DNA from 2 places in the Brochothrix thermosphacta DSM 20171 genome. Region 2 is predicted to be linked to the other one. Evidence: a T-box and tRNA genes for the amino acid it is inferred to sense, from the RefSeq annotation. Region 2 holds a T-box; the other holds one or more tRNA genes.

Region 1 (15,973 bases), 410 kb from region 2:
AGGAGATGGTGCATTTTCAATGGTAATGCAAGATTTTGCTACAGCAGTTTATTATGATTTACCAATAATTAATGTTGTTTTAAGCAATAAGCAATTATCGTTTATTAAATATGAACAACAAGCTCAAGGTCAGTTGAATTATGGAATTGATCATGGCGATATCAATTTTGCCAAATACGCAGAAGCGTGTGGTGGTAAGGGCTACCGTGTTGAGAACACCGCTGATTTAGAAGCGGTGTTTACAGCAGCGAAAGCAGATAATTGTCCAGTAATTATCGATGTTGTTGTTGATCCTGAAGCAGCACCACTACCAGGTAAAATTGTGATGGATGAAGCAAAAGGTTTTGCGAAATTTGAGATTAGAACGGCTTTAGAGGAAAAACGAATTGCGTCAATGCCACCGTTAAAAGATGTAATGCGCCAATTCTTTTAAAATGATGAGTGTTTAATTTTTAATAGAGCAATTGTGATGAACGTATGTGAAATTGGAGCTATCTTCTAAAGATAGTTCTTTTTTTATTGACATTTTTTTATAAATATCATAAACTGAACAGGTGGTCAGTTTTTTTGAGGAGGTTAATTCATGAAAAAAGAATTGAAAAAGCAAGCGATTCTAGTAGCGGCGCAGCGTCTTTTTGTTGAGAAAGGTTATAACGACGCATCGTTGCAAATGATAGCAGATGAAGTGGGGACAACCCGTAGCAATATTTTGTATCATTATAAAAGTAAAGCAGCCCTTTTCGAAATCATTTTAAAAGACTGGGAAGATGAATGGGTTGTCACTTGGGAACGGATTAAAGCGGAAACTTGTCATCCTAGCGTGCAGTTACAAGGTTTTTTTCATGTGTTTATTTACGAAGATTTACGCCATCCCTTACGCAAAGCCTTTGATGAATTTTTAGGTGATGCAGATTCTAAGCAGAAAGAAAAGGAACGCTGGGTCGAATGCGATCAAGAATCTATTGCTTTTATATTGTCTCGCGGTGTGAGTGAAGGGTACTATAATATCGAAACGGGACAGATGAATACGCATGTGAACCTCATCGTTGGCAGTCTTTATGGCATGTCAGATACAATGCGTCAAGAAAGCGATGAGCAGATAATGTCTGCTTTTAAATTGTTCTTAGAGATATATCTTAAAAAAATAGAAACAGATGTTAATGGGTTTGAAGGAGGAGACAATGAATAAATTAGATGCTATGAAAGATAAAAATCCATTGTTGGTATTTGCGAAATATGCGATACCTTCAATGTTCGGAATGATGCTGATGGCGATAAATGTCGTGATGGATGGTGTTTTTGTCGGTCATGCTTTAGGCGCAACTGCTTTAGCAGCAGTTAATATCGTTATTCCAGTGTACAGTTTTTATGTTGCAATGTCATTATGGATTGGTGTAGGAGCGACGACTCGATACTCACAAGCAATGGGTGAGGGTGATAGAAAAAAAGCACAGACAATTTTCACTCAAGCAGTGTTTTTAATTGTTAGTATATCAATAGTAGTGAGTTCAACTTTAGGATTATTAGGTGATAATTTATTATCATGGTTGGGTGCAAATGCAGAAATTACACCCATGGCATCAGAGTATTTACATATCTTTTTACTATTCGGATTTGTATTAACCTTAGAGAATATGTTGAGTTTATTCGTTAGAAACGATGGTTCTCCGATGTTAGCGATGATTGTATTAATTGTTACTGCTGTTGTTAATATTGGTTTGAATTACTATTTCTTGATTGTATTGAAGTGGGGCATTATGTCTGCGGCATTAGGTTTGATTATCGCTGCAGCAGTAGGTATCCTCGTATTACTTACCCATTTTGTGCACAAATCTAATAATTTGAAGTTTAATTTTAAATTTAAAGGCAATTGGTATTTAAAGAGTTTCTTTTATATCGGTTTCCCGAGTTTCTTAGCTGAAATGGGAATTTCAGTTTTCACGATTGCATATAACATTGCGATTGTAAGTGCAGCTGGAACGATGGGTGCGGCGGCATTTTCGATTGTGAATTACACACACAGTATCGCCTTATTACTATTCCTAGGTTTAAGTTCAGCAACACAACCACTTATTTCGTATTATCAAGGTGCGAAAATGTATAAGGAACAAAAAGCGATTGTGAAGTATGGGATTACGTCATCAGTGATCATTGGTCTTGTGATTATTGTTATAGGTCAAGTGTTCACGACACAGATTATCTCGTTATTTGGTTCATTTACGCCAGAATTAATTGCGTTAGGAACTGAGAGTATTCGTATATTCTTCTTCGCCTATTTATTTATGGGAACTAACTTTGTATTGATTACATTTATGCAAACAAGTGGCCATGTGAATTTTGCGATTTTTATTACGGCTATTCGAGAATTCGTGTTGGTTATTATATTCTTACTTGTTTTAACACCGTTATTAGGTACAGTAGGTGTTTGGTTAGCGGTACCAATTGCAGAGTTTATTATCTGTATTTTACTCAGTGTTTACTTTATATTTATCAAGCGCAAAGATAAATTAACGGCGTTATAATAAATAAAAAAACGACTACTCCATATGGAGTAGTCGTTTTTATTTATAAAAAAGTACAGATGATGTTTTTTTTAATAATATCGATTGGTTCTTTTTGGTTGATGTTTAAATAATAGAATTGTACCGATAATAACAAAGCAAAAGCCAGCTACACATACAATTAAACCAGTGATGTGTGCAATGCTAAATGAAATTGAGATGGCGGCAAGACCAACGATTAATAATATAATGCCGAACCATTTCATACGACTCCCTCCTCTTAGACAGGTTTGAACTGCTTATCCTGATGTTGTCATAATGATAATCATAAGGTAAAAGCTTAAAATTGTCAAACCTGAATGCACGGCTGTTGCTATCACTTTAAGCAGTGCTTATAATATAAGAGAACGTAGTCATAGAGGAGGGATATTGTGAAAGTAACAGATGAAGCACAAGCTTTTTTAGCACCAATATTAGCAGCTTACGAAGCGTTAGACACCATCTGTGTGTTTGACTCTTCGTGTGATTGTGGGAGTGAACACGGTGACGCAACCCATCATCACCTTTCATTGTCATTAGAAGCGCCTTTGCCAGATGATATTGTGATGCCAATTAATGGGTATTTAAATGTCGCCTGGAACAAAGAACTTAATGAAAAAGTAGCTAATATTGTTATTGATTACAACGACGCAGGTTTGTTTGTGCGCCAATAAATTTGCTTGAGGAGGAGAAGAAAATGAAGAATATCATTGTCTATCGAACAATTCAAACGCATTTATTATAAGAATTGAAAAAGAGTTTTAACGTGAAATACTTACCAGATTATTTAACCACGCAAAAAGCAGAATTTGAAGAGGCTCTTCCAACTGTAAATGGTCTTTTAGGTGCAGGGATTGTAATGGGTGCAGAGGAATTACAAAAAATGCCTCAATTAGAAGTAGTAAGTAATATAACAGCTGGTTTTGATACGCTTGATTGGAATGCCTTTGATAAAGCAGAGGTGAGTATTACTAACGCGCCAGATGCACTAACTCAAACTGTGGCAGATTTAGCGATGGGCTTATTACTTGCAGCGGCACGTAGGATAACAACTGTTGATCGTGCTATAAGGGCTAATGAATGGGTAAAAGGCCCCCTCGATACAGCAACAGGCCTTTACGGAACAGATGTTTATCAGAAAACAATCGGTATTATTGGATTGGGGCGCATCGGCACAGCGGTGGCACAACGCGCTCATGCTGGGTTTGGAATGGATGTTATTTATCATACTAGATCTCGTCATGAAAATGCTGAAGTCGCATATGATGCCAAACATTACCCTGATTTAGATGGTTTTTTAGAGGCAGCTGACTTTGTTGTCATGCTTGCGCCATACAGTGAAGAAACACATCATTTAATGAATGAAAAAACTTTTTCGAAAATGAAAGATAGTGCTTTTTTCATTAATGTTGGTCGAGGTAAAACAGTGGATGAAACAGCGCTGTATGAGGCTTTAAAAACAGGTGTAATTGCCGGTGCGGGTCTTGACGTATTTGAGAAAGAACCGATCAATCAAAATCATCCGCTATTAACGTTGGATAATGTGGTCGTAACAGCTCATATGGGCTCAGCTACATTGGCAACGAGAAATCGAATGGAACGTGATGCAGTGGCTAACTTAACCGCAGTATTGAACGGTGAAGAACCTCAAAACCGAGTGTTGTAAACTTACATATTTTCACAGAAAATAACTGAGTAAATAATCATCAACAAATTTTCCATCAATATAAAATTCATCTTTGAGATGTCCTTCAATCACAAATTGATGTTTTTGATAAAAAGCTAATGCGCGTGCATTTGATCCTAAAGCACGTAGTGTTAGCTTTCTATAATTATGTTCACGTGCATAGTCTTTTACACGGTTCATTAAAGCGGAACCAGCACCAGCATTTTGAGCTGTCTGAGAAACGGCGATACTTAAACTCAGTGTTTTATTACTTGTGGGTAAGGGTGTCGCGTTTTCATATTGTAAAACACCTAGAACATGATTGTTTTCGTCGACAGCGACAAAATTTGATCCAATAGGGTAACGACTCATATATTCAGAAGTATTATTATAGTGAACAATCCCCGGGGTGTTTTCGACAGTCCACACACTATTTTCAATTGCAACTAATTGTGGATAATCTTCTTTTTGTATTTTTCGAATCGTTAAATTTTTCACTATAATCAGCTCCTTTAAGTTATATAAAATTATATCAGATTTAACAAAAAAAGGGCTTTTAGAAGAGAGTTTGGAAAATTATATAAAAGAAGGAACCCATATACATCAAGGGTAAAAGCTATTTTAAAAAAGAAAAAGATTTATTTTGTTAAAAAGGGTTTACAAATGTGTTTATTCTTTATATAATAGATTTTGTGTTAAGGAACAAATGACACATCAAAAAATCTTAGGCCCGTTGGTCAAGCGGTTAAGACACCGCCCTTTCACGGCGGTATCACGGGTTCGAATCCCGTACGGGTCATTGCTTATATATTAGTTATATTTAGCAGCAGGGGGATTAGCTCAGCTGGGAGAGCATCTGCCTTACAAGCAGAGGGTCGGCGGTTCGAGCCCGTCATCCCCCATTGTTTTTTTAAAACAACTTTAATTTTATATGGAGGAGTAGCGAAGTGGCTAAACGCGACGGACTGTAAATCCGTTCCTTAGGGTTCAGTGGTTCGAATCCACTCTCCTCCACTCTTATAATGGGGTGTAGCCAAGCGGTAAGGCAATGGATTTTGATTCCATCATGCGTAGGTTCGATCCCTGCCACCCCAGCCATTATAATAAGAGCCGTTAGCTCAGTTGGTAGAGCATCTGACTTTTAATCAGAGGGTCGCTGGTTCGAGCCCAGCACGGCTCATATAGTATCTCGGCAGTAGCCGAGGTATTTTTTTGTCTTTTTTTATCACATAGAAATTAGGATGAAAAAATAATAGGGATACACAGTCAACGATTAGTGCTAAAACTTGTAATCGTCTTTTTTTATAAAAAAAGCATTGATGAGTTATCACCAATGCTTTAATCAATAATAGAAGGTTACATGTTCAATAAATAGTCCGATAAGGAAAGTTCACCATTACGAATCGTTAAAATTTTACGGTAGGTATTCTCCTTGAACAGAATTGCTGTAAGGAATGACGCAACGTCAGCACGAGTAATTGCATTATTGCCCTCGTTTGTAAAAGTCGCAAACTTGTTCGTAGCACCGTCATCTGTTAATGTGCCGGGTCTTACTATGGTGTAGGCTAAATCACTTGCAAGAACAGCTTGATCAGCAATACCTTTTGCTTCCATGTAGTAAGCGAGCGCTTCAGGCACTTTATCACTTTCACCGGAGTGGATAGTGCTGACAAGTATAAAGCGTTGTATGCCTTTTTCTTGGGCAATGGTGGCGGCTTTAATAGCGGCTTCTTGATCGATTTTTTTTGTTAATTCAGGACCGCCTTTGCCACCACTACCTGCTGTGAAAATAACCGCATCCATATTGTTGTAGGCAAAACTAAAATCTTCGAGTAAATCACCAATGATAATTTCAGCACCTAATGCTTCTAAGTGACCTCGCTGTTTTTCATCACGAATCATTGCGAAGGGCGTATGTTTTGTTTTTTTTGCAATGTTAGCAACTAATTGTTGCCCAATTTGACCATTTGCTCCAATAACTAAGACATTCATTTTTATACCTACTTTCTATGTGTAATACTTCTATTGTAAGCTCTTTTTAAGATACATCCAAAAATTGTGCTTATTACAATAGATAAAAGTGGAAAAGTATCTTAGAATTAAAGGCTTTTGGTTTCACCCGAAAGATATTAAAGAGTATGATATAATAGAGAAGAGTTTTTTAATAAGAAACTGTTTAACTAATTAGCTATTGGAGGAAGGCTTATGTTGCTATCACATTTACCGGGAATTGCGGGTATAATTGATATACTTGTCGTCTGGTTTGTGATTTACAAAATCATCTTACTTGTGCGTGGCACTAAAGCTGTGCAATTACTTAAAGGGATTTTAATTATTGTTATCGTTAAACTTTTGAGTAGTTTTTTCGAGTTAAAAACAATTGAATGGTTAGTAGATCAAGCACTTACTTGGGGATTTTTAGCGTTTATTATTATTTTCCAACCCGAACTGCGACGTGCATTAGAACAAATTGGTCGTGGAAATATTTTTGGACGTAAGAGAAACCAAGCTGAGAAAGAACGTATGAATTTGATTGAATCAATTGAAAAAGCTGTTTCGTATATGGCTAAGCGTCGTATTGGTGCATTGATTTCAATTGAGAGAACGACGGGGTTAGATGATTATATTGAAACGGGAATTCCTTTAGATGCTGATATTTCCGAACAATTACTCATCAATATTTTCATACCCAACACGCCTTTACATGATGGTGCCGTTATTATTAAGGATAATAAGATTGCAGCAGCAGCAGGTTATTTACCCTTATCAGAAAGTCCGTTGATTTCTAAATCGCTAGGAACACGTCACCGTGCTGCGATGGGGATTTCTGAAGTAACGGATTCATTGACAGTCATCGTATCAGAAGAAACGGGTGGCATCTCAACAACAATGAATGGAAAAATGCAACAAGAGTTAAGTTTAAGCGATTTACGAGCGTATCTTGAAAAAACGTTCGAAAAACAAGAGAGCAAACAAACCCTATGGATATTCCCAAAAAGGGGGCGTAAAAAATGATTGACCGCATACTATCGAGTCGTTGGGCATTAAGAGTGTTAGCATTGGTTTTAACGCTTGTACTCTACAGTGTGACAACAGATTCTACAGCAAGTAAAACACAAGAGAGTGGCCTGTCTTTGTTAGGCAATGATACAGAAGTCATTACTGGTGTTCAAGTTAAGGTATTAAATGATTCAGATGGTATCGTTATTTCTGGTGTGCCTTCAGAGGTAACAATGGAAGTTAAAGGTTCACGCAATGTAATTAAAGCGATGGAACAGCAAGGTGATTTTTCGGTTGTTGCTGATTTACAGAATGTATCTGTAGGTACACAGATAGTCAAACTGGAACCGACTAATTTACCAGAGGGTATCGAAGCGACTGTTACGCCTGCTGAAATTACTGTAACGATTCAAGAAAAAATCACCAAGGAATTTAATGTCGAACCTGAAATATCACCACAGCTTATTGCTACGGGCTATAAATCTGGAACGCCTACTTCAGATGTCGATAAAATCAAGGTGACTGGACCACGAGATACAATTTTAAATATTACAGCTGTAAAGGCTAAGGTTACATCTGAGCAACCGTTAAATGAGACAACAACGATTAAAACGAATTTAACAGTGCTTGATAATAACTATAATAAAATCACGAATGTTCAATTAAGTAAAAAGTCTGTTGAAATTACAGTACCGATTTCAAAATCAGGTAAAAGCATCCCGATTTCATTAATTCAAAAGGGAGAGCCAAAAAACAATCTGACTATTTCTAGTTTGACTTCTAATGTTTCACAAGTCACTTTAGAAGGTGATGAAAAAGAGCTCGATAAAATAAAATCGCTCGAAGTACCAGTTGATGTCAGTGATGTGAGTGATGTGAGTGGTAATATCATAAAAAAAGTTAACATACAGGTGCCTGATGGCATAAAGTTAGTTTCAGCACCAACAATTAATGTAACAATTCGTACAGGGGAAAAAGTAAACAATGTGAGAGAAGAAACAAATGAACAGAATGAAGAAGTAATTGAAAGTAGCGAAAAAAAAGCAACAGACACAAACACAGAGGCTGAAAATAACACAACTGATGAAGCAACAACGTCTGATAGTGAAACTGAAAATAAAGAAACTAATACATCCTCAGAAACAACGGAATAATAAGTTGTAACGTGGATTAATTTAAAGGAGCGAAATAAAAAATGGGTAAATATTTTGGAACAGATGGCGTACGAGGTGTAGCTAACCAAGAATTAACACCGGAGCTAGTTTTTAAATTAGGTCGTTTTGGAGGTTATGTATTAACGCAGCACTCAGATACAAAACATCCGCGCGTACTTGTAGGTCGTGATACAAGAATATCAGGTGTGTTGTTAGAACAGGCACTAATTGCCGGTCTTATTTCAGTTGGTTGTGAAGTAATGCGTCTTGGTGTTATCTCGACACCTGGTGTAGCTTATCTAACGCGCGTACAAGATGCTGCTGCAAGTATTATGATTTCTGCATCACATAATCCGGTACAGGATAATGGGATTAAATTTTTTGGACCTGATGGTTTCAAATTGAGTGATGAAGCTGAACTTGAAATTGAAGCGTTGCTTGATCAAACGGAGGATACTCTACCACGCCCGAGTGACGATGGTTTAGGATCAGTTGAAGACTTTTATGAAGGCTCAGCAAAATATCTACAATACCTACGTTCTTGTGCAAGTGAAGAGTTTACAGGTGTTAAGGTAGCTATCGATATGGCTAACGGTGCAACGAGTCAACTTGCTAACCGATTGTTTGCTGACTTAGATGCTGATATCTTCACAATGGCTTCTACACCAGATGGGTTAAACATTAATGATGGTGTTGGCTCGACACATCCAGAAGCTTTGGCACGTTTTGTCGTTGATAATGAAGCGGATGTTGGTGTAGCGTTTGATGGTGATGGTGACCGTATTATTGCAGTTGATGAAAAAGGTAATATTGTTGATGGTGACCAATTAATGTTTATCATTGGTAATTACTTATCTGAAAAAGGTTTGTTGAAAAACAACACAGTTGTCTCAACTGTCATGAGCAACCTTGGTTTCCATCGTGGCTTAGAAGAAGCTGGTATTAACGATGTAATGACTCAAGTCGGTGACCGTTACGTTGTTGCTGAAATGCGTAAGAATAATTTCAATTTTGGTGGCGAACAATCAGGTCATATCGTTTTATTAGATCATAATACAACAGGTGATGGTATGCTTGTAGCGGTCAAATTGGTAGATATTTTAAAACAATCGGGCAAAAAGATGTCAGAACTTGCTGAACAAATGGATAAATACCCGCAAAAGCTTGTAAACGTGCGTGTAACCGATAAACATCATGTCACTGATAACCAAACTGTTGCAGCTGTTATTGCTGAGGTAGAAGCTTTGATGGGCGATAAAGGCCGTGTCCTTGTTAGACCTTCAGGAACAGAACCGTTAGTACGTGTTATGGTTGAAGCGGCAAGTGAAGAAGATTGTGAAAATTACTGCGATAAAATTGTAGCAGTTGTACAAACAGAAATGGGTTTATAGGATTATAAAATATAATGGGTTTCTTGCTGACAGTTTTGGCAGGAAGCCCTTTTTTTATGCATACGATGATGAGCTATCGAAAGCAACTGATGAAAGCGATGTGAACAAAAGTAAAAACTGTTAGAGAGAATTTGTTCAAACGATGTGATGAAAGCGTTTTATATGTTAAAATGAGAGAGTAGAAAGTTAATAAGGAGGTATGATAATGCTAACTGAGAAGCAAAAAATGTTAGCGGGCAAGCTGCACAATTCAATGGATGCAGAACTTGTCTTTGAACGAACACAAGCACGAACGAAAACACGATTATATAACGCTACATCGGAGATAGACATCCAAGAACGAAAAGCATTGTTAAAACAATTATTAGGAACATCAGATACAAATACTTATATTGAACCTAATATTCGTTGTGATTACGGGTATAATATCCATGTTGGTGCTGATTTTTATGCCAATTTTGATTGTGTTTTTTTAGATGTGTGTGTCATTCGTATCGGTGATAACTGCATGTTGGCGCCGGGGGTTCATCTCTACACAGCAACACACCCATTAGATGCACAGACAAGAATATCAGGTGCTGAATTTGGCAAAGAAATTAATATTGGCAACAATGTTTGGATTGGTGGCGGCGCTATTATTAATCCAGGTGTTACAATTGGAGATAATGCAGTCATTGCTTCAGGTTCTGTTGTAACCAAGGACGTTGTAGCTAATACACTTGTGGGTGGAAATCCTGCTAAAAAGTTAAAAGACATAGTATAATGAAGATGGCATATTACTTAAAATGAAGGGAAGTTTTAAAAATGAGTGAAAAATTCAAACGTATACATGTAGTTGTAATGGATTCAGTCGGTATTGGAGAAGCACCAGATGCAGCTGAATTTGGTGATTTTGATGTTGATACACTTGGGCATATAGCTCGTGAAAAAGGCGGCTTAACTGTTCCTAACTTAGCAGATTTAGGTCTTTCGAATATTAAAGAAATACAAAGCGTTCCTAAAGCAGAAACAGCACTTGGTTATTATACAAAAATGCAAGAAACATCAGCAGGTAAAGATACAATGACAGGTCATTGGGAGATCATGGGGTTATTTATTGATACGCCTTTCCGTGTCTTTGAAAATGGTTTTCCTGATGAATTAATTGAAAAAATCGAAGCTTTCTCAGGTCGAAAAGTTATTGGTAATAAACCAGCCAGTGGGACAGAAATTCTAGAAGAACTTGGTGAAGAGCAATTGAAAACAGGTGCATTAATTGTTTATACATCAGCTGATTCAGTGTTGCAAATTGCTGCCCATGAAGAGGTTATTCCATTAGACGAATTGTACCGCATTTGTGAGTACTGTCGTGAAATCACACGTGAAGACCCGTATATGCTTGGACGTATTATTGCGCGTCCTTATCTAGGGACAAATGCAGCAGATTTTGCACGTACGCCAAATCGTCACGATTATGCGCTCAAACCATTTGATAAAACAGTTATGGATCATGTTAAAGATGGTGGTTTAGATGTTGTCGCTATTGGGAAAATTTCAGATATTTTTGATGGCGAAGGTGTAACGAAAGCAGTCCGCACACAATCAAACATGGATGGAATGGATAAGTTTGTTGAAGTGTTGAAATCTGATTTCCATGGTATGAGTTTCTTAAACTTAGTTGATTTTGATGCGGTATATGGCCACCGTCGTAATCCTATTGGTTATGGTGATGCATTGGAAGAATTTGATGCTCGTTTACCTGAGGTATTCGCCAACATGAAAGAGGATGATCTTTTGATTATCACTGCCGATCATGGGAATGATCCGACATACAAAGGCACAGACCATACACGTGAATATGTACCGTTATTGGTTTATGGGAAAAACTTAACAGGAAACGGTGAATTAGCATTAAGAGAAACATTTGCTGATTTGGGAGCGACAGTTTCTGATAATTTTGGTGTTAAAATGCCAGCATACGGAAAAAGCTTTTTAGGTGATTTAAACTAGTATTTCCATTAGTCATCGGAATTGAGCTATACCAATTGATAAAAAGACATAATTCTTACATAGAATTATGTCTTTTTTGTTTATTTTATAATGAATAAAATTGACTTTGATAAGCGTATTGGTGTAAAATTTACTTTGTTACATAAAACGTTTAAGACTGTACCAATTTATTGAAAGCTTAATTGCTAGCGCCAGTACTTATAGTTAAATAAGTAGACGAGGAGAAAGTTATCGAGGAATCGGCGGATACTTTCCGGCCTGTTGGGGTCGATATGCGAGGTTAAAACAAGCAGGTGACTGTTTGCACAAGAACCGAGTAAACAACGGTCTTTCTTGAAGCGTTTAATACACTTTAGGAGGAATTATAAGATGTGTGGAATTGTTGGTTATATTGGAAAGTTAAATGCAAAAAATATTTTGTTGGATGGTTTAGAAAAATTGGAATATCGTGGTTATGATTCAGCGGGGATTGCCCTTGTAGCTGATGATCAAACAGTTATTACGACTAAGACTAAGGGACGTATCGCTGATTTACGTCAAGCCGTAGCTAATGACGCTACTGGTACTTGTGGAATTGGACATACACGTTGGGCGACACATGGTGTGCCAAATGAAGAAAATGCGCATCCACATCAATCACAATCAGGTCGTTTTACGATTGTTCATAACGGTGTTATTGATAATTACCGTCAGTTAGAAGAACAGTATTTAAACGGGGTTACATTACAAAGCGATACAGATACAGAGATTGTTGTGCAATTAATGGATAAATTTGCTGAAAAAGGTTTATCAACAGAACAAATTTTCCGTAATGTGTTAGATGTTTTGGATGGTTCATTTGCGTTTGGTTTAATTGATAGTGAACGTCCAGGAGAACTTTTTTTCGCTAAAAATAAAAGTCCATTGCTAATCGGTGTAGCTGCTGAATGCAATATGCTCGCAAGTGATGCTATGGCTGTTATCAAAGAAACCGATCAATTTGTTGAAATTAATGATGGTGAATATGGTATTTTAACAGCAGAGAGATACCAACTTTTTAGTGGAACAACAAATGAAGCCATTGAACGTGCACCGTTTACAGCTTCAATTGATGCAGACGATGTTGAAAAAGGTATGTATCCGCATTATATGATGAAAGAAATCGATGAGCAACCAGGTGTTATTCGCCGTATTGTTCAAAAATATCAAGATGAAACAGGTGCGTTTACGATTGCAGAAGATTTACAAGCTGCTGTTATCAACGCTGACCGTTTATACATCGTAGCATGTGGAACAAGTTATCACGCAGGTTTAATTGGTCGTAAATTGATTGAAGAAAAAGCGGGCATTCCTGTAGAAGTGGTTGTGGCAAGTGAGTTTGGGTATGATATGCCTTTATTATCTGAAAAACCAGCATTTTTATTCATCTCGCAAAGTGGTGAAACAGCAGATAGCCGTCAAGTCCTTGTTAAAGTAAAAGCATTAGGACATCCCGCAATTACTTTAACAAATGTACCTGGCTCGACGTTATCACGTGAAGCAGACTATACATTGTTATTACATGCTGGACCTGAAATTGCTGTTGCATCAACTAAAGCATACACAGCTCAGGTAGCTGTATTAAGCATTCTGGCTGAAACTCTAGGCAAAGCTCAAGATATTGTTCAAGTGCATGATATGGCTCATGAATTAGGTATTGTAGCTAATGCTATGCAAACAATCATTGATGAGAAAGAGCAAATCCAACAAATGGTGTTAGATTATGTTGCAACAACACGTAACGCGTTTTTCTTAGGACGTGGCGTTGATTACTTTGTCTCTTTAGAAGCGGCATTGAAATTAAAAGAAATTTCTTATATTCAAGCAGAAGGCTTTTCAAGTGGTGAACTAAAACATGGTACAATCGCCTTGATTGAAGATGATACACCAGTGATTGCTTTGGTGACGCAACCTCATACACAATTACAAATTCGTAGTAACTGTTCGGAAGTACAATCTCGTGGCGCTAAAGTAGCGATTGTTGTGACGGAAGAATTGGCTCAAACTGGCGATACGTTTGTTATCCCAAACACTGCACTTGAATTAACACCACTTGTATCTGTTGTCTTTACGCAATTATTTGCTTATTACGCAGCGCTTTCACGCGGCTGTGATGTTGATAAACCACGTAACCTTGCAAAATCAGTGACAGTAGAATAGAGTTATTTTTAAAAAACCTTTTGGATGTGTTATTATCTAAAAGGTTTTTTTTTGACGACAATTTTATTTTAGCTTATTTTTAGGTAGTTTAATCTTGAAGAGAAGCTATTTTATAAGCTTTTTGGTAGTGTTGTAAGTGGTTAACCAAAATATAATTGCTAAAAAACTAATAGTAAAACCGAAGATACAAATGCCTTTCCAACCGTAGTTTGTTTATATATTTATTGAAATCGTGTATCAACCGATAACGTTGTTAATTTAACATTATCATTAATTAAATGAATGTAATAAAAAATTTTAAAATCGTCAAAATACTATAGTCATTTATCTCATTATGTATCTTTTGAATGAAGTTCTTATTTTTGCGTTCAATCCCTACTTGTTTTACACTTAGCATTGTAGAAATTAAAAGCTTTAATCACGATAAATTGATAGGAGTGAAGCGGAATGAAAGCAATGCAAATTAGTCAATACGGCAAAGATGAAAAAGTTATTTTAACAGAGGTAAAAACACCTGCTGTTGGCGCTCATGATATTTTAATTGAAGTCTATGCGGCTAGCGTGAACCCTGTTGATTACAAATTACGTGACGGTGCATTAAAAGCTGTGCGTCCTAAAAAATTGCCCTTAACATTAGGCAATGATTTTGCTGGTATTATTACGAAGATTGGTGTAGAGGTGACACGTTTTAAAGAGGGTGATGCAGTTTATGGGGCAGCGAGTGCCGACCGTTGGGGCAGTTTTGCAGAGTATTTTGTCGTTGGAGAACAATACGCGGCTTTGAAACCAAGTAATCTCAGCTTTACAGAAGCCGCTTCATTACCACTGACAGCATTAACGGCTTATCAAGCTTTAACTGAATGGTTGGATGTTCAACCCAGTCAAAAAATCTTTATTCCAGGGGGTGCTGGTGGTGTGGGTGTTGTTGCGATTCCAATCGCAAAACACTTAGGTGCTTATGTGGCGACAACAGGTAGTCCACGAGGGCGCGAATTGATAAACTCATTACATCCTGACCTTTTTATCGATTATCAAACAACTGATTTTAGCAAACAATTAACTAATTATGATGGTGTATTTGATACACGAGGTGGCGATGATCTTATCAAGGCTTTTTCAATTCTCAAGCCAAAAGGAAAAATCGTTTCAATTGCAGGCATACCTGATAAAGCTTTTGCTAAAAGAGAAGAGTTGCCACAAGCGATTCAGTTAGCGCTTGCAATTAATGCACGCAAAGTGCACTCATTAGCGAAGAAACATGAGGTGAGCTATCACTATTTTATGAAACGTGCCGACGGTATTCAATTGGAAAAAATTACTCATTTGATAGAAAAAGGTGTCATCAAACCTATTATAGATAAAATTTTCACTTTTGAAGAGACACAGGCTGCGTTGGATTATGTTGAGGCTGGTAAGACGAAAGGAAAAGTCGTTATTACAGTAAAGGGGCATCTTTCGGGAAGTTAGCATTTTGAAATGTAGTTAGTCCCCTCACTATAAATAACGACAATTTTGTTCTATACTGGAGTTATGCGAAATGATGTAAGAAAGAGGGATGAACAATGAAGTATTCGAAAGCGACAAACTATGCATTACATGCCATGCTCTCCTTAGCAAATAAAACAGAGAAAACAAGTATTGGGGTGCAAAGCTTAGCGACTGAATTAAGTGTATCAACGACGTACTTATCAAAAATATTAGCAAAGTTAGTAAAAGAAGGATTAGTTCTTTCAAGTTCTGGCGCACAGGGTGGTTATAGTTTAGCTGCAAATAAAAATGATGTCTCTTTTCTCGATGTGATTCAAGCAATTGAAGGGAAAGCATCATTATTTGAATGTGATCCACAGCATGGTGAACATTGTTTGGTACATCAAGTGATGCTTGAAGCAGAGACTGAAATGGAACGGCAGCTTAAACAAAAACGAATTATCGATGTTGCCCATCAAATAAAATAATTTCTGGTTCTAAAGGTGTGACTAAGAAAAGCGACAATGGTTGACGCGTGCGCTTTTTTCTTTTATGCTAATCATGGATAATAAGAGTCTTTAATATCCA
Region 2 (15,973 bases):
ACCGGCTGGGCAATCAAGAATGATATAATCATAATCTTCACGCATACTGTCAATGAGCGTCTTCATCTCATCTCCTGTAATAGCATCTTTATCTGAATTTTGAGCTGCGGGAAGTAAGAATAAATCACCATCAAAACGCTTGTCTTTAACTAACGCTTGATGTAATTTGCAACGACCTGCAACAACATCCACAATATCATAGACAATACGGTTTTCTAACCCTAGAATAACATCGAGGTTTCGCAAACCAATATCCATATCAATTAGGCAAACTTTCTTTCCTTGCAACGCAAGTGCTGTACCTAGATTAGCGGAAGTTGTCGACTTACCGACGCCACCTTTTCCAGATGTAATAACGATTGCCTCGCCCACGTTTAGCGTCCCCCTTTTTCAACTGCAAAAATCGATTTCACGTCACTATATTTACTCAATTCTTCAATTGCAATATTATTTTCTTTATCTAAGTACGCAACGGACATTCGCGATGATAATGCAATTGCTTCTTCTTTATCAATCGTTCGAACACTCGAAGCAATTCGTAGCTGTGCTGGGTAATGAAAACAACCCATGATAACAGCTTTCATATTACCATTTTTTCCTGCGTGTATTGTTCCCTTTACATCACCTAATACAAACGCATGCTCAATAACTTCAACATGACCGCCAGGATTCACCTCTCCAACAACAAGGATATGCGCCTGTGATTCAACCAATTGTCCCGAACGAATTAAACGTGAGACAGGAAAAACCTCATCTTCATGCTTCCACTTTTTAGCTGCTGCTCTCGTCATAACAGACGTTTGGATGCGACTAACTATTAAGTCACTTTCGTCATGAATGATACGAATAATCTGTTCTTGAAAACCTTTACTTAAAATTCTAGCACCTGTTTCAACAATTACGGGTGAACGTTTAGACGTTTCATCTACCGTCTTATTTTGTCTTGTACTTAACATCGTTTTTAATTCATTTATCAATTCTTTATAGCCCGATTCATCGGATAGATTAAGAACAATACCATCTTTCGTGCCTTTTAATTGAACAGGTTTTTTATCCATCATAGAACCTCCCTAGATTTATAATCTATGCATCATAATTTAACATGTGTAGAGGATAATCCTTTGGTTTCACGTTTCCAACGTTTAAGTAATAACATAAATGGAAAGTAAATAATTAGAAAATAAGCAATATTAAATAATAATGTCGTTGTTAATCGCGTTGTCACATAAGGTAAAAACGCTATTGATACACTCTTCATACTTGAAAATATCAGGTAGGCTCCAAACTCACTTATTGCCACACCGAAAATTGAAACAAGCAGAATCATAATAAATGTTCCTTGAAGATAATGAAGTAATTTTTGCGAAATATAAACAACAACTGGAAATAACGCAAAGTAAATGCCAATAATTCCGATGTTATATATATCATATACTAATCCTAATACCAATGCATAAATCATCACTTGGTTTCTTGGTAAATAAACAACCATCATCACTAACATCACAATAATGAAATGAGGAATGAATCTCGTCTCACCATAAAAAAGTGTGCGTGCAAAGTAGAAGCTGACTGTATTTTCAAGAATGAAAACCAAACCCATAATGATAGGCAGAAGGATTCTTGCAGGTATTCTATTCATGCGAGCTCCTCCTTAACCTATGAATCTGTATCCACTGTTCTTTTAGCAACAAATACCGTATCAAAATCATACAAATCAGCTTCAGTTTTTATATTAGCTGTTTGTGATAAACCAAACTGATCATTCTCAACATCTTTAATTTCACCAATTAAAAGACCTGCTGGGAAACGACCACCGTAACCTGTTGTTACGACTTTTTGACCTTTTTTATATTTTTGATCAATGGGTAATTGCGTTAATTGAATGGTATTTTCTTCTTTATTGTAACCACTTACGATACCATAAGCTTTTTTATTATCTTTACCTTGGATTGCAGCAGAAATACGCGTTCTTGAATCTGAAGAACTTAAAAGCTCAACTGAGGATGATTTAGCACTGACAGATTTAATTTTACCAACTAAACCTTTCCCAGTAGTAACAGCCATATTCGGCTTAATACCATCAAGCGAACCTTTGTTGATTGTCACTTGATCAAACCAACCGTCTGGATCACGAGAAATAACAAGTGCTGAAATCGGATCGAATTCAGATAACGTGCTTTTAACGTCTGTTTGTTGTTTGAGTTCTGCATTTTCACGTTTTAGCGTGACAACATCACTTTGCAACTGTCCAAGTTGTTCAACTTGTTCTTTTAATGATTTGTTTTCCTCATAAGTAGAACTCAAATCTTTTGCACCAGAAAAAATACCGACAACAAAATTTACTGGTTTGGAAATAATATTAGATGCGAATCCAACAACATCATATACAAAAAGCTCTGGCAAAGAAGCATTTTCACGATCACGTGAAGTAAATCCAACCAGACTTACAAATAAGACTACTGCAACTAGTAGAATCAATAAACGTTTATTCAAGAAAAAACGTGGCATAACAACACCTCAACATATTTAATTTGATATTAATGGATAATGAATAAGACAGCAAATTACACTGTCTTAGTTCAGAATTTATCTAGATTTTTTAGCGTTTTTAAACAAATCAATATTATCTAATGATTTACCTGTACCAATTGCTACACAATCCAATGGATCTTCTGCAATAACGACTGGCATGTTTGTTTCCTCTGAGATTAAGCGATCAATGTTGTGTAACAATGCGCCACCACCTGTTAGGACGATTCCTCTGTCCATAATATCAGCAGCTAATTCAGGAGGCGTACTTTCTAATGTTGTTTTAACAGCATCAATTACTTGCATAACTGAATCATGTAAAGCTGTGCAAATTTCAGCTGCTGTAATTTCAATTGTTTTCGGTAAACCAGTCACTAAATCACGACCACGAATATCGGTTGTTTGTTTTTCTAAACCTTCAACATTAGCTGATCCAATTTCCATTTTAATTTGCTCTGCAGTACGCTCACCAATTAATAGGTTATATGTTTTTCTAATGTAATTAACAATCGCTTCATCTAATTTATCACCAGCCGTACGTTCTGATACAGCAGTAACGATACCACCAAGTGAAATAATCGCAACTTCAGTTGTACCACCACCGATGTCTACTACCATACTACCCGTAGGTTCCCAAACAGGTAATCCCGCTCCAATTGCAGCAGCGAATGGTTCTTCAATCGTATAAGCATCACGAGCGCCTGCTTGACGAGTTGCATCAATTACTGCACGCTCTTCAACCCCAGTTACTCCAACTGGTATACAAATCATTACATGCGGTTTACCAATACCCATGCCTTTGTTTAACTTGTTAATGTAATATTTCATCATTGCTGCGGTAATATCATAATCAGCAATAACTCCGTCTTTCATTGGACGAATTGCAACGATGTTACCTGGTGTACGACCAATCATGTTACGTGCGTCACTTCCGACAGCTACGATTTGACCTGAATCTTTATTAATTGCAACTACAGATGGTTCACGTAAAGCGATACCTTTACCTTTTACATATACCAATGTGTTTGCTGTCCCTAAATCTATACCAATATCCTTGCTTCCGAAATTAAACATTTTTTAAGACTCCTTTAAAAGTTGATTTTTATCGTATTCTCTATATTATTATTCATCATTTCAATTCAATGTGTCTCTAACTTTTGTCACTCTATCATTATATCATATACTGTATGTGAATCCATCATATCAAATACATACAATCACACTGTTCTTTTTATAATGCCTCAGCTAAAAATGAAACTAACCATCATGTTCACTATTTTAACATAGCTATCCTTTTTTTAAAATAAATTGTCGGCTAAAAACAACATATTGACTGTATTTCTCTATTTTTGTATAAAACAAACGTAAAAAGACGAACGTTTGTATGCCTTTTTCAAACAAATACGCCTGCCCTCTTCATGCTATAAAATTTTCCATCACCAATAATAATATGATCAATCATACGTATCCCCAACAATAAACCACTTTCATGCAAACGAACCGTCGCTTTTTCATCCGCTAAGGAAGGTGTGACATCGCCAGAGGGATGATTATGAAAACAAATAAAGCTCACTGCATCATATTGTAACGCCTTAAGATAAACTTCACGTGGGGAAATCATCGTTTCATTAACACCTCCAATATACAATGTTTTGCGTTTTAATAAATGATTTTTAGAATTAAGATATAAACAAACAAAATGTTCTTGTTTAAGATAACGCATATCAGACATTACCACACCGACCGCATCTTCAGGTGTTTTAATAACTTTTTTTATTTCAAAAGGAACTTTAGCAAAGCGGCGTCCAAATTCGAGAGCCGCCAGTATTTGCGAAGCTTTAACAGGACCAATCCCATTAATTGTCATCAACTCACTGTGTGTCGTAGTATGCAAATCGGCTAGTTCTTGATAATTATGCAATACATTTATCGCCAATTCACTTACAGGCAATACGCGTGTACCTGATTGTAAGATAACCATTAGCAATTCTTGCAACGAGAGTTCGGCAGCTCCACCATTTATTAAGCGCTCACGTGGCAAATCGACTAAAGCTGATTGTGTGCCCATCGAAAAACCTCCTCCATTACTATTACTATATAAAAACTACTCCCGATAAAAGGGCAAAATGGTACTAATCCTTGGCGATCCATTAAAATGACATAAACCAGCGCTAACACTGCGGAAAATCCCACAAAAAACATAAAAGTTATCACATCCATCCATGTGCTCAAAGCCGCAAATAACCAAATATCACCGCTTCCTAGCGAATGACGAAAGATTATATATAATAAAACACACAACAGTAAAGGGATTAAAATCGTACCCTCACATGCCGTTTCTCTGAGATACAAACCAATCATCATTATAACGACAACTATCGGGATGGGTATATGCAACGTCTGATAATCGACAAGCGTCATCCAAAAAAGCAATAGCACTACTATGCCTTCAAGTAGATTCGTCAACGTTATTTCGAATCCTAGAGGTAGCATTAAAACGACAACTATAACTTCTGTTATAAAATATTTTTTTGAAATAATCCCATTGCAACACGAAGCTCGTCCTCTCAATAACATAAAGCTAATAAAGGGAATTAAATCAATTACCTTTAAACGCACCAAACACTGATCACAACACGAACGTTTTCGCCACCATGATTTTTGATTACAATAATTTTCAACACTCCAATAGACGAAAGAACTCAACATAAAACCAATTATAATCATCGTTTTCTCCTTTGCTGTTAGTATAACAACCAGGATTGCTTGTACCTAAAGCTCAATTTGCATTTTTATTCTGTGAGACTCTACTAAAATCACTATTAAAAGCACGCAAACAGCCTTTTTTTCGCAGTACTCCTATTTAAAATAAAAAAACATCCCTAGCACTAGTTGATAACTAGCATTAGAGATGCTTCGGTATAATTCTATTTAATTGTTGCAGCGATACGCTTTAGTAAGAAGGCTCTTACTTCAGCAATAAAGTAGAGTGAGCCTGTTATTGAAACAATAGCTGCTTCTGCTTTCGCTTTATTTATCAGTTCGAGCAGCGTACTTTGCCATTCTACTTCTACCTGAACGTTTAACTTTTCTGACTTCACTTGTAACTCCGCTGCAGTTAATGCTCGTGGGTAATCAAATGTAGTGAGAATAACGTTTTCAGCAAAACAAGTCTGTAAACGGCTAATCATTTGGTCAATTGGTTTATCTGTTAATGCTGAAAAGAGCACATAACTTTTTTGTGTCGGGTATTCTGTTGACATCGTTTGAACAAACGTTTCAATTCCTTCATTATTATGTGCACCATCAATAATAAGAACTGGCGCTTCACTCAATTTTTCAAAGCGACCCGGCCAAGACGCTCGAGCAATACCTTTTCGAATGGTCGCTTCTGTTATATTCGAATAATGCTCCGGCAACAGCAGCAGCGCTTGAATAGCAACAGCCGCATTTCGTAATTGATGCGCACCTACTAAGCCTACTTCAATATCAGCTAAACGATTTTCTCTATTTTCAAAATGGAAACGGTCATCTGCAACTGCGGTTAGTTTAAAATCAGCACCAGATGCATAATAGGGAGCCTCTTGCTCAGCAGCCCACTGTTGGAATAACGGTTGTAACTCCAACTGCGTGACGCCAGAAATAACTGGCACATTTCGTTTAATGATACCCGCTTTTTGCGATGCAATTTTAGCTAATGTATCACCTAAAATGCCGATATGATCCATTCCAATCGTAGTAATGACAGACAATAGAGGCGTAAAGACATTCGTACAATCTAAGCGTCCCCCTAGTCCTACCTCAACAATACCGATATCAATCGGGTGCATCGTTGCGAAATACTCAAAAAACATCGCGGTGACAACTTCAAATTCAGTCGGTTCTCCAAAAGGACTATCTTGCATTCCCTCAACGATTGGTTGAAATTTCTCAACTAACGCTACGATACTTTCATCACTAATCGGAACACCATTCACACTGATACGTTCATTAAAGCTTTCAATGTAGGGAGAAGTAAATGTCCCTACCTCATAACCAGAATCTTGCAGTACTGTTCGCATAAAAGAAACAGTGGAACCTTTGCCATTCGTACCAGCAACATGTATCCATTTATTTTTCTGTTCTGGATGTCCTAATTGTTCTAACAGATACAACATCCGTTCTAACCCTGGTTTAATACCTAATCGTAAGCGTGAATGAATCCAATCCACCGCTTCCTCATATCGTAATGTCATCGTCTTCACCCTTTTTATTTACAGACTTGCTAAATCAGCAATACGTTGTTCAACTAATGCGTATTTCTCTAAATAATCTTGTTCTTTCGCGCGCTCTGCCACCACAACTTCATCAGGTGCGTTTGCAACAAAACGTTCATTTTTCAATTTACCTTGTACACGAGAAACCTCATTTTTTAATTTATCGAGCTCTTTCGTTAAACGTTCTGTTTCAGCTGCAACATCAATCAAACCTTGAAGTGGTAAGTAAATTTCAGCACCTGTTACAACAGCTGTCATAACTTGCGTCGGTACTTCTAATTCTGTATCAATCGTCAATGACTCAGGATTACAGAATCGTTCAATGTATGATTGATTTTCAAGTAATAACGCTTTAATTTCTGGTGTTTTTGCTTTAATCATCATTGTAATCGGACGACTTAACGGTGTATTTACTTCTGTACGGATCGTACGTACTGCACGAATCACTTCAACATACAATTTCATTGCATCTGCTGCTGTTGCATTATTAAGCTCTTCACGCACAGTTGGCCATGCAGCTGTAACAATTGTTTCGCCCTCTGTAGGAAGTTGTTGCCAAATTTCTTCAGTAACAAACGGCATGAATGGGTGCAATAAACGTAAAATATTATCTAATACGTAAGCTAAAACAGCTTTCGTTGTTGCTTTAGATGCTTCATCTTCACCGTATAGAGTAATTTTACTAATTTCAATGTACCAATCACAATAATCATCCCAAATAAAGTTATTTAAGTGACGACCTACTTCACCATACTCATAACGTTCAGATAGCTCAGTTACTTTCGCAATAGTTTCATTTAGACGAGTTAAAATCCATTGATCACTTACATCTGTTACGTTGCTCAAATCAATATCTTTTGCTTCCATACCTTCAATATTCATCATTACAAAACGTGAAGCATTCCAAATTTTATTGATAAAGTTCCACGTTGCTTCTACTTTTTCATAGCTAAAACGTAAATCTTGACCCGGTGATGTTCCTGTTGTTAAGAAGTAACGTAACGAATCCGCACCGTATTTCTCAATAACATCAATTGGATCCACACCATTACCTAATGATTTAGACATTTTACGTCCTTCTTCATCACGTACAAGACCATGAATCAGTGCATCTTCAAAGGGACGGCGGCCAGTAAATTCAACTGATTGGAAAATCATACGTGACACCCAGAAAGCAATAATATCATAACCAGTTACCAATACATTTGTTGGGAAATAACGATTGTACATTTCGGCATCTTCTTCCGGCCAACCCATTGTTGAAAATGGCCATAAAGCAGAAGAGAACCATGTGTCTAATACGTCGTTATCTCGTGTCCAACCTTCGCCAGCTGGTGCTTCCATGCCAACATGAATTTCGCCTGCTTCATTGTACCAAGCAGGAATTTGGTGTCCCCACCATAATTGACGAGAGATACACCAATCATGAATATTTTCCATCCAACGTACATATTGGGCATCAAAACGGTCAGGTACAAAGTTAACTTTATCTTCCGATTTTTGTAAAGCCAATGCTTGTTCTGCCAACGGCGTCATTTTAACAAACCATTGTTTTGATAAATAGGGTTCAACAACTGCATCTGTACGCTCTGAATGGCCCACTGAATGAGGATGATCTTCAATTTTCACAACAAGATCAAGCGCTTCAAAATCTTTAATAATCGCTTTGCGACATTCAAAACGGTCCATACCTTCGTATTTACCAGCATTCTCGTTCATCGAACCATCTTCATGCATAACAATAATACGCGGTAAATCATGACGTTCACCTACTTCAAAATCATTAGGATCATGTGCGGGTGTGATTTTAACAACGCCTGAACCAAATTCACGTTCAACATATTCATCAGCAATGATTGGAATTTCTCGGTCCATCAACGGTAATTTAATTGTTTTACCAATGTATTTTTGGTAACGTTCATCATCTGGATGGACTGCTACAGCTGTATCACCAGGAATCGTTTCAGGACGAGTTGTCGCAACTTCTAAGAAACCTGAACCATCTGTTAACGGGTAACGCAAATGATAGAAGTGACCGGCTACATCTTTGTGGATAACTTCAATATCAGATAATGCTGTTTTAGCTGCTGGATCCCAGTTAATGATACGTTCCCCACGATAAATTAAACCTTTTTTATAAAGATCAACGAACACTTTATTAACAGCTGTATTAAGACCTGCATCCAATGTAAAGCGCTCTTTAGAATAGTCTAAACCTAAACCTAATTTACCCCATTGTTGACGAATATGACCGGCATATTCTTCTTTCCAATCCCATACTTGTTCAACAAATTTTTCACGTCCTAAATCATAGCGTGTGACGCCTTCTTCACGTAGTTTCGCTTCAACCTTAGCTTGAGTCGCGATACCTGCATGGTCCATACCTGGCAACCATAAAACATCGTAACCTTGCATACGTTTTTGACGTGTAATAATATCTTGCAACGTCGTATCCCAAGCATGTCCTAAGTGTAATTTACCTGTTACATTGGGTGGCGGAATAACAACACTAAACGGTTTCTTAGCTGTGTCTCCTGTTGCTTCAAAAAAGCCTTGTTTTACCCACCAGTCGTAGCGGCCTTCTTCAATAGATTGTGGTTCATATTTTGTTGCTAATGTTTGTTTTTCTGTCATTATAATCATCCTTTCTGCGCATAAAAAAATACTCTAATCATCCTAGAAAGGACGAAAAGAGCATTCCGCGGTACCACCTTTATACCAAACGATTAACGTTTAGCACTTCATTTCTGTAACGGCTCGCACCGGCTTTTTCTACTATTAGTTCAAAAAAGCAACTCAAAGGCTACGTTCAATCGGCAATTAGAGAAACTTCCAGCACCCGTTTCCTCTCTATACTAATCCACCCATTTACTCTTCCTCATCATCGTTGTTGGTCTACTATTTATGTTTCCATTATTGTAGCACTAGCGAGCGCTGTTCGTCAATAATTGGAGTTGTTTAAAGGTATCTTCCATCGCATTCAACGTTGTATCAATATCTGCTTTTGTATGTTCTGTTGAGATAAACAAACCTTCAAATTGAGAAGGAGGTAAATAAATACCGCGTTCACTCATTTCACGATAATAATGACTGAACAGTTTTAAATCGGCACGGTTCACATCCTCAAAATTAGCGATAGGTCCTTCAGCAAAGAAAAAGCCAAACATTGACCCCGCACGATTAACCGTTACAGGAATTTGATGTGCTTTACCGATTGTTTTTATACCGTCTGTTAACTGATCAATTCGAATTGTAAAATCATCATAAACAGCAGGCGTTAACTGACGCAATGTCTCCACACCCGCAGTCATCGCTAAAGGATTACCTGATAATGTTCCTGCTTGATAAATGGGGCCGCTTGGTGCCACATTATCCATAATCTCACGTGGTCCTGCATAAGCACCTACTGGCATTCCGCCACCGATAACCTTACCTAAACACGTTAAATCTGGAGTTACACCGAAGTACCCTTGTGCACAATTTATTCCAACGCGGAACCCTGTCATCACTTCATCAAAAATCAATAACGCTTGATGACGTTTAGTAATTTCACGTAAACCTTCAAGGTAGTTCTCTACTGGTGGAACAACACCCATATTACCCGCAACCGGTTCAACGATAATCGCCGCTACTTGATCTTTATATTGTTTGAAAACCGCTTCAACAGCTTCTAAATCATTATACGGCACTGTAATAGTATCACGAACAGTTCCTTTAGGCACACCGGGAGAATCAGGTAAGCCTAAAGTTGCTACTCCTGATCCTGCTTTGATTAATAACGAATCGCCATGACCGTGGTAACTACCGACACATTTAATAATCAAATCACGTCCTGTATAGCCTCTAGCAAGACGAAGCGCACTCATTGTCGCCTCAGTACCCGAGTTAACAAAACGCACTGATTCTGCAGATGGTACACGTTTAATAACTTCGTCAACCAATGCTAATTCACTGAGATGATTCGCGCCAAAACTCATACCTTTTGCTGCCGTTTCTTGAACAGCACGCACGACTTTATCATTTGCATGCCCTAAAATAAGAGGCCCCCATGATAATACATAATCAATGTATTTGTTGCCATCAATATCGTATAAATACGCGCCTTTGCCACGATCAAAATAAACAGGATCTGTATCAACAGAGTTAAATGCACGAACTGGACTACTTACACCACCTGGCATTTTAGTCACAGCCTCTTTGAAAGCTGTTTGCGATTTTATGATGTTACGTTTCGACATCTACTCACCCCTTACATGAATTTTTCAATAATCTTCCATGCTTGGTCTTTTCCTAAACCAGTTTCAGATGAAAACATAACGATATTATCATCTGGGTCAAAACCAAGTGTTTCTTTAATTTCTTTAATACTTTTTTGCCAGCGACCTTTTGGAATTTTATCTGCTTTTGTCGCAATAATAATGACACGGATACCATGATGTTTCAGAAACTCATACATCGTTACATCATCATTCGATGGTTTATGGCGCATATCTACAATTTGAATCACCGCACGTAACGGTGCTCGATCTGTCATATACGTTTCCATCATTACGCCCCATTTGGCGCGTTCACTTTTAGAAATTTTAGCATAACCATATCCAGGTACATCAACAAAAATTAATTTCTTTTCAACTTCATAAAAATTAAGTGTTTGTGTTTTACCAGGCTTTGATGAGATACGTGCCATTGCTTTTCGTTGTAACATGCGGTTGATAAATGACGATTTCCCGACATTCGAACGACCTGCTAAAGCGAACTCTGGCAATAAGGCTTTAGGGTACTGATCCGGTCGGACAGCACTGATTAATAATTCTACTTGATTAACTTTCATCGTCTCGCTCCTTAAAAAAACTACCTTGCTTTAACATGCACAAGGTAGTTAGCTTATTTACTTGCTCATTTTACATTATACACTACAAAACTAACAATCGCTATGCCATTGCTACTTCTGAACCATCATTTAGAATAAGGATTGGTTGTGCTTTTTCATTCACAACGTCAGCAGTGATTTTACATTTAATAACATCTTCACGTGTTGGCACTTCATACATTACGTCAAGCATAATATGCTCGATGATTGAACGTAAACCACGCGCTCCAGTACGACGTTCGATTGCTAATAGCGCAATTGCACTTAAAGCATCTTCAGTGACTTCAAGTTCAACTTCATCTAACTCTAACAAACGTTGGTATTGCTTGATTAAAGCATTTTTAGGTTGCGTCAATATTGAAATCAACGTTGGCTCATCTAACAACTCTAAGGTTGCCATAACAGGTAATCGACCGATAAATTCAGGAATCAAACCAAATTTCAAGAGGTCTTCAGGAACAACCTTTTGCATTAATGATTCATTCTCATTAAATTTAACGCTTTCCTTACCAAAGCCAATTACTTTTTCACCTAGACGGTTACGAACAATATCTTCAACACCATCAAAAGCACCACCAACGATAAAGAGAATTTTACTTGTATCGATTTGGATAAATTCTTGGTTAGGATGTTTACGTCCACCTTGAGGTGGCACGCTTGCAACTGTACCTTCTAAAATTTTAAGCAATGCTTGTTGCACACCTTCACCAGACACATCACGTGTAATAGAAGTGTTTTCTGATTTACGGGCAACTTTATCGATCTCATCGATATAAATAATCCCTTTTTCAGCACGTTCTACATCGAAGTCAGCTGCTTGAATAAGTTTCAAGAGAATGTTTTCAACATCTTCTCCAACATAACCCGCTTCAGTTAAACTTGTAGCATCTGCTATTGCAAATGGCACATCTAGCACGCGAGCTAATGTTTGAGCAAGCAATGTTTTACCACTACCCGTAGGTCCGATTAAACAAATGTTGCTTTTTTGCAATTCAACGTCGCCTTCGCTTTGTGAAGCAGTCGCTTGGATACGTTTATAGTGGTTATATACGGCAACTGATAATGCACGTTTTGCACGATCTTGCCCAATAACATATTCATCTAATGTTGAACGTAACTCACTTGGTTTTGGTAATTCTTCAAAAATTGGTGCTGTTGGTGCCAGTTCCAACTCTTCAATAATAATTTCATTACATAAATCAACACACTCATCACAGATATAAACGCCTGGACCTGCAATTAATTTTTTAACTTCATCCTGTGGTTTACCACAAAATGAACATTTCAATTGGTTTTTTTCATCAAATTTTGACACGTACGTCACTCCTTAAATCAACTGGTTACCTAAAGAAAGTAATTGCTTAGCAATATCTCTCTTTCGAATAATGTTTTATACTACCATAACTATACTCATTGATGTATTAACTTGCAACTAAAACACTTACAATCAAACAGCTTATTTCAAACGCCTGTCACAATCATCATTTACTGATTTCTAGCAATAAAAAACACCTTGTAGGAAAGGTATCTTCCTACAAGGCGACAGTGTTTTCAATATGTTATTTTATCAGTTTACGCTTCTACTGAGTTATCAACAACAAATTTAACTGCTTTACGGATTTGTAAATCTTCAGTAACAGTTGTAAGGTCACCTAATGCCATACGGACAGTTGGTACATCCATTTTGTACATTTCAGCTAAACGTGCAACTTCTTCGTTAACTTCTTCTTCAGTTACTTCAATGCCTTCAGCTTTAGCAATTGCATCTAAAACTAAGTTAGTTTTCACACGTCCACCAGCATCTGTTGCCATTTGCTCGTTTAAAGCTTCTTCAGTTTGACCAGTGAACTGGAAGTAAAGTTCAGTAGTTAAACCTTGTGCTTCGATATCTTGAGTGAATTGTTTTTTCAACATTTCAGTTTCTTGTTCGATCATTACTTCAGGAACGTCAACTTCAGCGTTCTCTACAGCTTGACCTAAAGCTTGGTTTTCTTTAGCTTGAACAGCTTTAGTCGCTTTATCTTCAGTTAAACGTGCTTTAACTTTTTCAGTTAATTCAGCAAGCGTTTCAACTTCGTTATCGATATCTTTAGCTAATTCATCATCTAATTCTGGCACTTCTTTTGTTTTAACTTCGTGAATTGCAACTTTGAATTCTACAGCTTTACCAGCTAAGTCTTCTGCTTGGTAATCTTCTGGGAATGTTACGTTTACAGAAACGTTTTCGCCAGCTTTTTTGCCTTCTAATTGTTCTTCAAATCCTGGGATGAATGAGTTAGAACCTAATTCTAATGAATAGTTCTCAGCTTTTCCACCTTCGAATTGCTCGCCATCTAAGTAACCATCAAAATCGATTACGACTGTATCGCCTTTAGCAGCTGCATCTTCTTTTAAAACTAATTCAGCTTGGTGGCTTTGTAAATGAGCTAATTCATGTTGAACATCTTCGTCAGATACTTCAACATCAGCTTTATCTACTTTAAGACCTTTGTATTCACCTAATTTAACTTCAGGTTTTACTGTTACGATTGCTGAGATAACCCAGTCAGCGTCAGCTTCGATTTTTTCAATATCAACGTTTGGAGATGCTACTGGGTTGATACCTACTTCGTCGATTGCTGCAGGATATACTTTTGGTAATAAGATGTCTAATGCATCGTTATATAATGATGCTTCACCGTACATTTGGTTAAATATTTGACGTGGTAATTTACCTTTACGGAAACCTTTTGGTGCTAATGTTTTACGTACTTTTTTAAACGCTTCGTCAAGAGCAACTTTTACGTCCTCTTTCGGAATAGTGATAGTTAATTTACCTTCGTTACCTTCTTGTTTCGTCCATTGTGCAGTCATTATATAATTCCCTCCATAAATAGTGAACGTCAGTTCTTTAATTTCATGCTAACGCTCGTTTATATATTTTTTTGTTTTAAGTTCAACCTATACAAGTATATACTATCATACGTCGTCTTTTCAACTGATAATTACTAAAACGACATATTTTCTAAGGCGTACCGTTCTACTTCATCAATTTTAAGCACTTCTTGAGACACATCCGCATTATCTAACGGTTCTTGATTAAGACGATAAAACCATTCTAAATAGGATTCACACCATTCATTGACTGTTCCAAAATCAGGCGTTAGAGGATAAGTAGCGGTTTGATGTCGTCGAATAACAGTTTCTACTTCTTGAGCTAACGAGGGATTCTCATTTTCCAATTCAACGGTTACCCTCTCAATTAAACTATTATAGAAAGTATTATCTACTCGTAAATCGATTTGTGCTGGAATAACAGTCACTTCTTCTCCCATCACTACAAGCTTATATTGAGAAACATCCTCCAAACGATGCAATGCTTCTATCAATGCAACACGCTGCTCCATTGTGATCCCTTCATCTTGTAATAATTGATGGATATCCTGAAAATAGCCTTTTAATTGCACATAGCTACCGCGTTCCAAAAAACCTAATTGGTCATGCAACGGCCAACGAGCAAATTGAATATGTGGATGTATCACGAAACTCGCACTCATATACGTTAGATTATCCGTTTGTTCAACTGCTTCTATCGTTTTTGTTTCTTCGACAATCGCTAAATCCTCTAACCAGTGTTGGTATTCACGAATACGACCACTTTTCAAGTAGCTCGCTGCTAATTTTTCTATGATATCAATATCTGTTGCAACAATTCGCATGAAGCGCTCACCTACTTGAATCGCCTCATAATGTTTGCTTTCAGTTTGATAAATATCTATGAGTAAATTGGTAATTTGTCGATCTTCAGGCGCTACACGGTTAGCAGACACCAGCATTTTTTTCAGCATACGATCTTCTTCAGAACTCATGACCAACCTCCTCTTATTACGTTTTAGTCTCTTTCAATACGGGTACAGGTCTATACGTCACATTATCTTATGGAGGTCATTCAATGTCAACGCTAAAAGCTCTCAATGATAGTAAAAGCGAAGGACTTGAGAAAGTCCTGCATACTATCAATCATCTATCTAGTAGCAATATTCATATCCGTAAACACCTCGAAGTTTCTCACAGACAGTCTTTCACTATCTACGATATGTTATCTGATGCCAAAATTGGCTCGATCACTGCCAATTACCAAGCAGATACTATTACAATTCAATCACAAGTTCACAGCGATATTCGTCTTTACACAATCACAGAACCAAAAGATTATTTAAAACTGCTCTTTTATTTGAGTGATATTAAGTAATAGCACTTAACACATTAATACCTTAACTATTTTTATGATATAACAGATGGACGATAATGTTGGTGTGGGTATCTCAACCAAATC

Evidence for each region. A T-box is a leader RNA that pairs with one kind of tRNA and senses whether it is charged. The one in region 2 lies ahead of V6S17_RS08315 (valine--tRNA ligase), so its partner is inferred to be a tRNA-Val.
Region 1: it has a tRNA-Val gene. The T-box ahead of V6S17_RS08315 (valine--tRNA ligase) is inferred to sense a tRNA for this amino acid. The anticodon was not compared.

Annotation. Positions count from the first base shown of each region.
Region 1 is NZ_CP145608.1:2,050,996-2,066,968, reverse strand. Features, by position in the region: gene V6S17_RS10350 (pyruvate oxidase) at 1-433, shown strand, start outside; gene V6S17_RS10345 (TetR/AcrR family transcriptional regulator) at 584-1,189, shown strand; gene V6S17_RS10340 (MATE family efflux transporter) at 1,182-2,522, shown strand; gene V6S17_RS10335 (hypothetical protein) at 2,594-2,767, opposite strand; gene V6S17_RS10330 (hypothetical protein) at 2,933-3,214, shown strand; gene V6S17_RS10325 (NAD(P)-dependent oxidoreductase) at 3,307-4,206, shown strand; gene V6S17_RS10320 (GNAT family N-acetyltransferase) at 4,219-4,704, opposite strand; tRNA gene V6S17_RS10315 (tRNA-Glu) at 4,934-5,005, shown strand; tRNA gene V6S17_RS10310 (tRNA-Val) at 5,036-5,108, shown strand; tRNA gene V6S17_RS10305 (tRNA-Tyr) at 5,140-5,220, shown strand; tRNA gene V6S17_RS10300 (tRNA-Gln) at 5,230-5,304, shown strand; tRNA gene V6S17_RS10295 (tRNA-Lys) at 5,314-5,386, shown strand; gene V6S17_RS10290 (SDR family oxidoreductase) at 5,563-6,198, opposite strand; gene cdaA (diadenylate cyclase CdaA) at 6,412-7,221, shown strand; gene V6S17_RS10280 (CdaR family protein) at 7,218-8,360, shown strand; gene glmM (phosphoglucosamine mutase) at 8,402-9,751, shown strand; gene V6S17_RS10270 (sugar O-acetyltransferase) at 9,957-10,514, shown strand; gene deoB (phosphopentomutase) at 10,556-11,740, shown strand; gene glmS (glutamine--fructose-6-phosphate transaminase (isomerizing)) at 12,110-13,918, shown strand; gene V6S17_RS10255 (NADP-dependent oxidoreductase) at 14,366-15,385, shown strand; gene V6S17_RS10250 (RrF2 family transcriptional regulator) at 15,481-15,873, shown strand.
Region 2 is NZ_CP145608.1:1,645,092-1,661,064, forward strand. Features, by position in the region: gene minD (septum site-determining protein MinD) at 1-372, opposite strand, end outside; gene V6S17_RS08280 (septum site-determining protein MinC) at 375-1,061, opposite strand; gene mreD (rod shape-determining protein MreD) at 1,091-1,642, opposite strand; gene mreC (rod shape-determining protein MreC) at 1,660-2,511, opposite strand; gene V6S17_RS08295 (rod shape-determining protein) at 2,590-3,606, opposite strand; gene radC (RadC family protein) at 3,926-4,600, opposite strand; gene V6S17_RS08305 (prepilin peptidase) at 4,579-5,259, opposite strand; gene V6S17_RS08310 (bifunctional folylpolyglutamate synthase/dihydrofolate synthase) at 5,460-6,767, opposite strand; gene V6S17_RS08315 (valine--tRNA ligase) at 6,786-9,425, opposite strand; T-box leader at 9,467-9,682, opposite strand; gene hemL (glutamate-1-semialdehyde 2,1-aminomutase) at 9,713-11,026, opposite strand; gene yihA (ribosome biogenesis GTP-binding protein YihA/YsxC) at 11,038-11,619, opposite strand; gene clpX (ATP-dependent Clp protease ATP-binding subunit ClpX) at 11,720-12,973, opposite strand; gene tig (trigger factor) at 13,231-14,511, opposite strand; gene V6S17_RS08340 (hypothetical protein) at 14,646-15,506, opposite strand; gene V6S17_RS08345 (hypothetical protein) at 15,590-15,889, shown strand.